Regions from separate parts of the Microbulbifer sp. TB1203 genome, predicted to be linked through region 2. Evidence: predicted binding sites of a transcription regulator. Region 2 holds the regulator's gene; the other holds the start of a gene.
What was found. The regulator sigma-54, encoded in region 2, starts transcription at its own class of promoters, with help from an activator protein. The targets are predictions, from matches to a motif close to TGGCACANNNNTTGCNNT.

Region 1 (4,414 bases), 2.0 Mb from region 2:
CGGGAGCTATCCGGTAGCGGAGGCAACTGGCGACTCGATTTCAACGCCCACTCCCTGTTCGCCGATATTCGCGAATATTCCCGGTTTATCGCCGCGGGGAACCAACTGTCACCCCGCCACTACGAATACCATAAAACCGGCCTGGGCAAAGACCGCCACACAGTCCTGAATTTTGAGCAAGGCAGGGTGGTCAATGTTTCCGACAAAAGCCGCACCCTGGAGAATGTGCCCAATCACATTCAGGACAAACTGAGCTACCAGTTGCAGCTGGCGCTGGATGTCGCTACCGGGAAAAAGACGCTGAACTACAAGGTGGCCGATGGCAAACGTATCCGTGAATATGAATTCTCCGTGGTTGGCAAGGAGCTGCTGCAGACGCCTCTCGGGGAAATAGAGACCATTAAAGTACAGCGGGTGCGCGACGGAGATTCAGATAGAGAAACCAGTATCTGGTTTGCCCCCAAGTGGAATTACGCGCTGGTCAAATTAATGCAGCAAGAGGAGGATGGCAAAAGCTACCAAATCTCCTTGACCAAATTATCCATAGACGGAAAAAACATCTCCGCCGGCCAATAAAATCCTTCCTTCCGTCTAAAGAATCAAAAAAACTGTGCTCCCGCATGGATTTTTCGGCTTTTTACCGATATAAAGTCGCCGTTTTCTTCTGGCGCGAAAGATCGTGACTGCTAAACTTTTCGCACCAGGATTTTACTTTGCGAAAGTGGGAAAACTTTGTAAAAAGTTTTTCTCAACGTATTAACAGCGATAAAGAGTGGGACCTCATGAACAAGATAATACTGCGTCGTGCTATTTTGGCTGCAGCAATCAGTACCGCGTCAAGCAGCACCATGGCCGCCGGCTTCTTTCTGAACGAGACCAGCACCTCCGGCCTCGGCCGCGCCTTTGCCGCAGAGAACACCATCGGCGACAACGCCGCCATCCTGGCCCGCAATCCTGCCGGTTCCGCCCTGTTCGACACTATCACCATTTCCGGGGGTGTGACCTACGTCAATCCGGAAATCGACGCCGAGGGAGAGATCAGCTATTTCGTCGACACACCATTCGGCGTTGCGGAAGTCGGCCCCTTCCTCGCGGAGGATAACGACTACGCCAGCAGCGCCTTTGTACCGAACGCCTACCTGGCGGTGCCTATCGACGACTGCTGGTCCTTCGGCCTGGCCATGTATACCAATTACGGCCTGGAAACCGATTTCGACAGCGACTCGCTGGTACTCAATATTGCCGACAAGACAGAACTGCTGACAGTCAATATCGCACCTTCAGTGGCTTACAACTATCAGGATATATTCAGTATCGGCCTGGCGGTCAATTTCCTCTATGCCGACGCTGAACTGAAAACCAGAGTGCCCGACGGCTTCCCGCTGGATGCCGCCCTCCCCTTCCCCCTCTCCGGCGCCCAGATTCTGAAACTCGAAGGCGACGACTGGGATGTGAGCTGGAGCATCGGCGCCCTGTGGAATATCACCCCCAGTACCCGGCTGGGGCTGTCCTACCACGCGGATTTCGATCCCAAGCTGGATGGAGACGTAAGCTCTGATCTTCTTCCAAGCCCGCTGGCGCCGTTTGACGATGTCGACGGCAACCTGACCTTGGATCTACCGGACTACTGGGAACTGGGCCTCTACCACAAGTTCAACCAGAACTGGGGCATTGCCTTGGGCGCCACCTATACCGACTGGGACGACTTCCAGCGTTTGGAAGCTTTTCTGCCAGGTCAGGGAGCGCCATTCAACCCGCTGCATCTCAAGGAGGAAAACTTCGAGAGCGGCTGGCGCTTCAGCATCGGTGGTGAATATTACCCCTGCGAGGAAGTCACCTGGCGCATCGGCTACGCCTACGACGAGGGCGCTGCGCGCGACGGCCTCAACCCGACAGAGGAGACCGCCAACGCGCTCGGACTGCCGATCACCTGGCGCACCCTGTCCATTCCGGATACCGACCGCCACTGGGTGACTTTCGGCGGTACCTACGAGTTCGACCAGCACCTGAGTGTCGACGGCGGCCTCGCCTACCTGTGGGGTGACGACGAGAGGATCCAGGAATTCACCGCGGCCCCGGTACCCACTTACTACAATGGCGGGACCACTAATATCGGGGCCTGGCTCGCCGGTGTCTCGCTGAACTACCGCTTCTGATCACCCGGTCGAATCCCTGTCAGCACAAAGGGCCGGACGGCAAAGTCCGGCCCTTTTCTCGCCGATAGCCTGTATATCCAGGCACATAAATGCCGGCACCGACAGCCGAAACTGCACCACAATAGCGCCCGGGCTCCGGGAATGGAGCTGCGCTCCCGCACCAAAAAATTCCCCCTTCACCCACCCCTGCACTAAAAAGAGCTACCGGTTACAGGTCCACTTGTCCCGTGCAACCCCTCGCCTGCCTCCGCATCTCACTGACTCAAGACGATTGAAATGGCGGACTTCTGCCGCTGGCCCGGCCGCTCCGGCGCCGTCCGAAGGGAAGAAAAAAACCTAATAAATACAGACACTTAACTGATGAAAACGGGCGCTTTCACCAAGTTCTCCCCGGCATTAGCAAGTTTCCGGCAAGCCCCGACTCCAAGCCACCTGAGAAAAATTGGCACACTCTATGCAGAGCATCTATTGCGAGGCGCACCCGGTGGCCGGCTCGAAAATCGATAGCCGGTCGCCGCAGAATTTAAACGGTGCTCACCGAAGAAAAAATTCAGACTCAACCGACCCGCTCGGTTGATCATGAGCAGAGGCGCTCATTGACTCGCTGCCTGACGGCAGCCGGTCGATGAGCGCTTTTTTTATGCCCGCAATTTTCAACTGATCATCAACTGGGGGACTCTGATATGAAGTGGACACAACTTTTCAGGCGCGCCGCGATAACCGTGGGGCTCGCAAGCACCCTCGGGCTAGCGACACCGGCGACATCCGCGGAACTCGGTTATCCGGAAAAAGAAGAGCTGACCTTCGGTTTTATCAAACTGACCGATATGGCGCCCATCGCCATCGCCTATGAGAAAGGCTTCTTTGAAGACGAGGGTCTCTACGTCACCATCGAAGCACAGGCCAACTGGAAGGTACTGCTCGACGGCGTGATCGACGGCCGCCTGGACGGCGCCCATATGCTCGCCGGACAACCCATCGCCGCCACCATGGGATTCGGCACCAAGGCTGAGATCATCACACCCTTTTCCATGGACCTGAACGGCAACGGTATCACTGTTTCCAATGAGATATGGGAGCAGATGAAGCCGAACATTCCAAAAATGGACAACGGCCTGCCAGTCCATCCGATCAAGGCGGATGCGCTGAAACCGGTAGTGGAAAAATACAAGGCGGCGGGCAAGCCGTTCAATATGGGCATGGTTTTTCCGGTATCCACCCACAACTATGAATTGCGCTACTGGCTGGCCGCAGGTGGTATCCACCCGGGCTACTATGCGCCGCACAAAGGTGATATTTCCGGACAGATAGACGCGGACGCCCTGCTATCGGTAACACCGCCGCCACAGATGCCCGCCACCCTGGAAGCCGGCACCATCTACGGCTATTGCGTGGGCGAGCCCTGGAATCAGCAGGCGGTATTCAAGGGCATCGGCGTGCCGGTGGTAACCGACTACGAAATCTGGAAGGACAATCCGGAAAAGGTCTTCGGCATCACCAAAGCTTTCGCGGAGAAATACCCCAACACTACCATCCGCATCACCCGCGCGCTGATTCGCGCCGCCATGTGGCTGGATGAAAACAACAACGCCAATCGTCCGGAAGCGGTAAAAATTCTCTCCCGATCCAATTACGTCGGCGCCGACTATGAAGTTATCGCCAACAGCATGACCGGTACTTTCGAGTACGAGAAGGGCGACAAGCGCGAAGTACCGGATTTCAACGTTTTCTTCCGCTACCACGCCACCTACCCTTACTATTCCGACGCCATCTGGTACCTGACCCAGATGCGTCGCTGGGGTCAGATATCGGAAGACAAGAGTGACGACTGGTACAAGGAGATGGCGGCGAAGGTCTATCGTCCGGATATCTATCGGGCCGCAGCGGAATCCCTGATCAAAGACAAGCTGGCTTCCGCGGATCAGTTTCCAGACTTCTCCAGCGAAGACGGTTACCGCGAACCGCAGACCCACTTCATCGACGGCATCGTCTACAACGGCCAAAAACCCAACGAATATATCGGGAAGTTTCCTATCGGCCTCAAAGCCGGACAAAAACTCTAGTTCAGAAATCAATTCTGGGTGCGCACTGCGCACCCTGTGAACCCAACAAGCGCAACCATAAGTCGACCTAAGGCAGAGGACCATGACATCGAGCAGCTTATCCATCAGTAAACCGGCCAGCTGGAAGCTTTCACTGTTAGACAACAACCTGTTCAACAGCGCCATCCGATACGTGGCGGTTCCCCTGACCGGTGT
Region 2 (4,414 bases):
CGCACGCATCGAGTACACCGTCAGCTCCGACGAACTGCACCTCTCCGGCGATGCCCACGTGGACCGCGACGGCAACACCCTCACCGCCGAGCGCATCGACTACGACCTGACCAGCGAGCAGATGCAGGCCCGGGGCCAGTCCGGCGACGGGCGGGTGGAAATGATCTGGAAGCCGGAAAAGAAAAAGACCGAACAGCAGCCGGCAACCGGCGACGAAAACCAGTAGCAAGCAGCCCGCCGGATCAAGGGCTGCCGGATCAACCGGAATTAAAATATGCCAACGCTGAAAGCGTTACATCTCGCCAAGCAGTACAAGAAACGCAAAGTTGTCCAGGACGTTTCCGTCAGTGTCAGCAGCGGCCAGGTGGTCGGCCTGCTCGGCCCCAACGGCGCCGGCAAAACCACCTGCTTCTACATGATTGCCGGCCTGGTGCAGGCGGACGCCGGCCAGGTACTGATCGACGACGAGGACATCACCCGCCTGTCCATGCACGGCCGCGCGCGCAAGGGTATCGGTTACCTGCCTCAGGAGGCCTCGGTATTCCGTCGCCTCACAGTGCGCGACAATATCCTCGCCATTCTGGAGACCCGCAAGGATCTGTCCCGTGCCGAACGCCTGCAACAGACCCAGGAACTGCTGAAGGAATTCAACATCACCCACATCGAGGGCAGCCTGGGCATGGCGCTGTCCGGCGGCGAGCGCCGCCGGGTGGAGATAGCCCGCGCCCTGGCCACAGACCCGGACTTTGTGCTGCTGGACGAGCCCTTCGCCGGCGTAGACCCGATTTCAGTCAACGATATCAAGCAGATCATCCGCCACCTGCGGGACAGGGACATTGGCGTACTGATTACCGATCACAATGTGCGCGAGACCCTGGATATCTGCGAGACCGCTTATATCGTCAGCGAGGGACACATCATCGCCGCCGGCACCCCGGCGGAAGTGCTCGCCAACCAGCAGGTGCGCGAGGTCTACCTGGGGCACGAGTTCACCATCTAGCCGGCCCGCCCGGGCGAACACGAAGGTTCGCCCCTATAGTCCTACCATTCATCGCCTACCCCCAAAACCCGGCACAGTTTTTGCTTGCAAGCCGCGCCGCAGAGGGTTAGTCTGCAACATCCTGAATTTTCAGATGATTCATCCGCCGGATGCCTTGCAGTTTCCTCTATGAAGCAGTCCCTTCAAATAAAACTCGGCACTCAGCTGACCATGACGCCCCAGCTGCAGCAGGCTATCCGCCTGCTACAGCTCTCCACCCTGGACCTGCAACAGGAAATCCAGTCGGCGCTGGATAGCAACCCGCTGCTGGAGACCGAGGGCGAGGAGCCCGCAGAGACAGCCAGGGAGCAGAACACCCAGGAGCAACAGGCCGACAGCGGCGCCGCCAACGGAACCGAACAGGCGGCTGACAGCGACTGGAGCCACGACATCCCCGACGACCTGCCGGTGGACACCCGCTGGGACGACATCTACAGCGGCGGCAGCTACAGCGGAGGTGAGGGTGACGACCTGGCCCTGGAGCAGCGCAATTCGGTGCCGGACAGCCTGCACAGCCACCTGTTGTGGCAACTCAACCTCACCCCCCTGTCCGAACAGGACAAACTGATCGGTGAGACCCTGATCGATGCCATCGCCCCAAGCGGCTTTCTCGAGTCCCTCCCGGCGGAACTGGCCCCGGCCCTGAACGCCGAGGAAGACGAAGTCGTCGCAGTACTCAAGATCATCCAGCAGTTCGAACCCGCTGGCTGCGGTGCCCGCGACCTCCGCGAATGCCTGTTGTTACAGTTGCAGCAGCTGCCTGCTGACACCCCCTGGCTGGAGCAGGCACAGATCGTGGTAGGCAGCTACCTGGACCTGCTGGGCAAGCGCGATTTCCGCCAGTTGAGTCGCCGCACACGCCTGAGCGAGGCACAGCTGGGCGAGGTGGTGCGCCTGATCCAGACCCTGAACCCCCACCCCGGGGAGGCTTTCGGCGGCGAGGAGACCCAATATGTGGTGCCGGATATCATCGTCAGCCGCAAACAGCAGCGCTGGCTGGTGGAACTGAACCCGGAGACCACCCCAAAACTGCGCATCAACGGCGACTACGCCGCACTGATCAAGCGCGCCGACAATTCCAGTGACAACAACTTCCTGCGCGACCACCTGCAGGAGGCGCGCTGGTTCCTGAAGAGCCTGCAGAGCCGCAACGAGACACTGCTCAAAGTGGCCTCAAGTATCGTGGACAAGCAGCAGGGCTTTTTCGAGCGGGGCCCGGAAGCGATGAAACCCATGGTGCTGGCGGACATAGCCGAAACCATCGGTATGCACGAGTCCACCATCTCCCGGGTCACCACCCAGAAATACATGCTCACCCCCCGCGGCGTGTTCGAACTCAAGTACTTCTTTTCCAGCCATGTGAGCACCGACTCCGGTGAAGACGCCTCCTCCACCGCCATCCGCGCCATGATCCGCAAGCTGATCGACTCCGAGGAAGCCCGCAAACCCCTATCCGACAACAAGATCACCCAGGAACTGGACCACCAGGGTATCAAGGTGGCCCGGCGCACCGTGGCCAAATACCGGGAATCCATGGGCATCCCCTCCTCCAGCGAACGCAAGCGACTGGTCTGAGAGACCACTCGCAATCTCCCGGCAAGGTTTTACAGACCGATGGCGGCCCTTCCGGTCACAAATCTTCGACCCATATCGATATCCCGGTCAGGTTTTGCAGGCACCCAATTCCACCCAGCCCGCAACCAACGCCCAAACTTTGAGTGTATCCTTCCATTCTGGCTAACTTCCTAGTAGGGTTGCGGCCCAGACGGGAGCGGCCGGCAAGCGACGCACTCGATGAGGAGAAGTCCATGCAGATCAACATCAGTGGCCACCACGTGGAATTGACCGACCCCATCCGCGACTACTGCCATAGCAAACTGGAAAAACTCTCCCGGCACTACGACAACATTACCAATGCCCAGGTAATCCTATCGGTTGAAAAACTGACCCAGAAGGCCGAGGCCAGGGTGCATATGAACGGACACGATCTCTGTGCCACCTCCGAAGACGAGGACCTGTACGCAGCCATCGACGCCCTCTCCGACAAGCTGGACCGCCAGCTCAAGAAACACAAAGAGAAGTTGCAGAACCACCGATAAGCTATGACATTGGAAGCCCTACTCTCTCCCCGCCTGAGTCTTTGCCACCTGGCGGGGAGCAGCAAAAAGAAATTGCTGCTAAATATTGCCCAGGCCATCGCCGAAGAAAATCCACAACTGGATGCCGACACTATTTTCAACCAGCTCCTCGCCCGCGAGCGCCTCGGCTCCACCGGCATCGGCGAGGGGGTAGCCATCCCCCACTGCCGCCTGCCCGGCTGTGAGCGCCCCATCGGCGTGCTCTGCACCACCGAGCCGGCGATTGATTTCGATGCCGTCGACCGCCAGCCGGTGGACCTGCTGTTCGCGCTGCTGGTACCGGAGGACGCCGAGCAGGAACACCTGGAAACCCTGGCGGAAATCGCCGCCCTGTTCTCCGACAGCCGGGTGCGGGAAAAGCTGCGCCAGGCCCAGACCAGCGATGAGCTCTACGCCCTGGCCATCGACAGCGCCGCCGCAGCTTAGAAAACAGACAACAGAAGTCAGAGGGCAGAAAGGAAAATGACTTTACCCAGCGATCATTCGAATTTATTTTCTGTCTTCCTTCCTCTGGCTACTGACCTCTGAATATGCGCTTAGTGATTATCAGCGGCCGTTCCGGCTCCGGTAAAAGCTCCGCCCTGCAACTGCTGGAAGACGTCGGCTTCAACTGCATCGACAACCTGCCAGCCAGCCTGCTGCCAGAACTGGTGCGGCGGGTGCGCGAGCAGCCCCCGGTGGATAACCCCAGGCTGGCACTGGGCATCGATGCGCGCAACCTGTGGCAGGATGTACAGCAGGCCCCGCGGGTCATCGAGGAATTACGCGAAAGCGGCGTGCAGTGCGATGTTATCTACCTGGACGCCCGCTCACCGGTGCTGGTGCAACGCTTCAGCGAAACCCGGCGCAAACATCCCCTCAGCGACAACCGCACCCACCTGCTGGAAGCCCTCAACCGGGAAAAGGAATTGCTCGCCCCGCTGGCGGCCATAGCGGACCTGGTAATCGACACCAGCAGCCTCAGCCTGCACCAGCTGCGCGACCTGGTAAAAACCCGGGTGGTGGGCGAGGAATCGCCGGGCATGGCGATCCTGTTCCAGTCCTTCGGCTACAAGCACGGCGTGCCGGTGGACGCCGACCTGGTGTTCGACCTGCGCTGCCTGCCAAACCCCTACTGGATCGCGGAGCTGCGCCACAAAACGGGCCGCGACCCGGAAGTGATCGAATTCCTGCGCGCGCAGCCGGAAACCGGGGATATGGAGCGGGATATCGGCCAGTTCCTGCAACGCTGGCTGCC

Region 1: PP263_RS09485 (CmpA/NrtA family ABC transporter substrate-binding protein) is a predicted target of sigma-54. The motif match lies at 2,600-2,617, and genes of this name have one in related genera.

The regions. Positions count from the first base shown of each region.
Region 1 is NZ_CP116899.1:2,256,496-2,260,909, forward strand. It holds gene PP263_RS09475 (DUF3108 domain-containing protein) at 1-576, shown strand, start outside; gene PP263_RS09480 (outer membrane protein transport protein) at 783-2,156, shown strand; gene PP263_RS09485 (CmpA/NrtA family ABC transporter substrate-binding protein) at 2,840-4,219, shown strand; gene PP263_RS09490 (ABC transporter permease) at 4,302-4,414, shown strand, end outside.
Region 2 is NZ_CP116899.1:260,116-264,529, reverse strand. It holds gene lptA (lipopolysaccharide transport periplasmic protein LptA) at 1-226, shown strand, start outside; gene lptB (LPS export ABC transporter ATP-binding protein) at 275-1,000, shown strand; gene PP263_RS01035 (RNA polymerase factor sigma-54) at 1,169-2,614, shown strand; gene hpf (ribosome hibernation-promoting factor, HPF/YfiA family) at 2,848-3,138, shown strand; gene ptsN (PTS IIA-like nitrogen regulatory protein PtsN) at 3,142-3,603, shown strand; gene rapZ (RNase adapter RapZ) at 3,708-4,414, shown strand, end outside.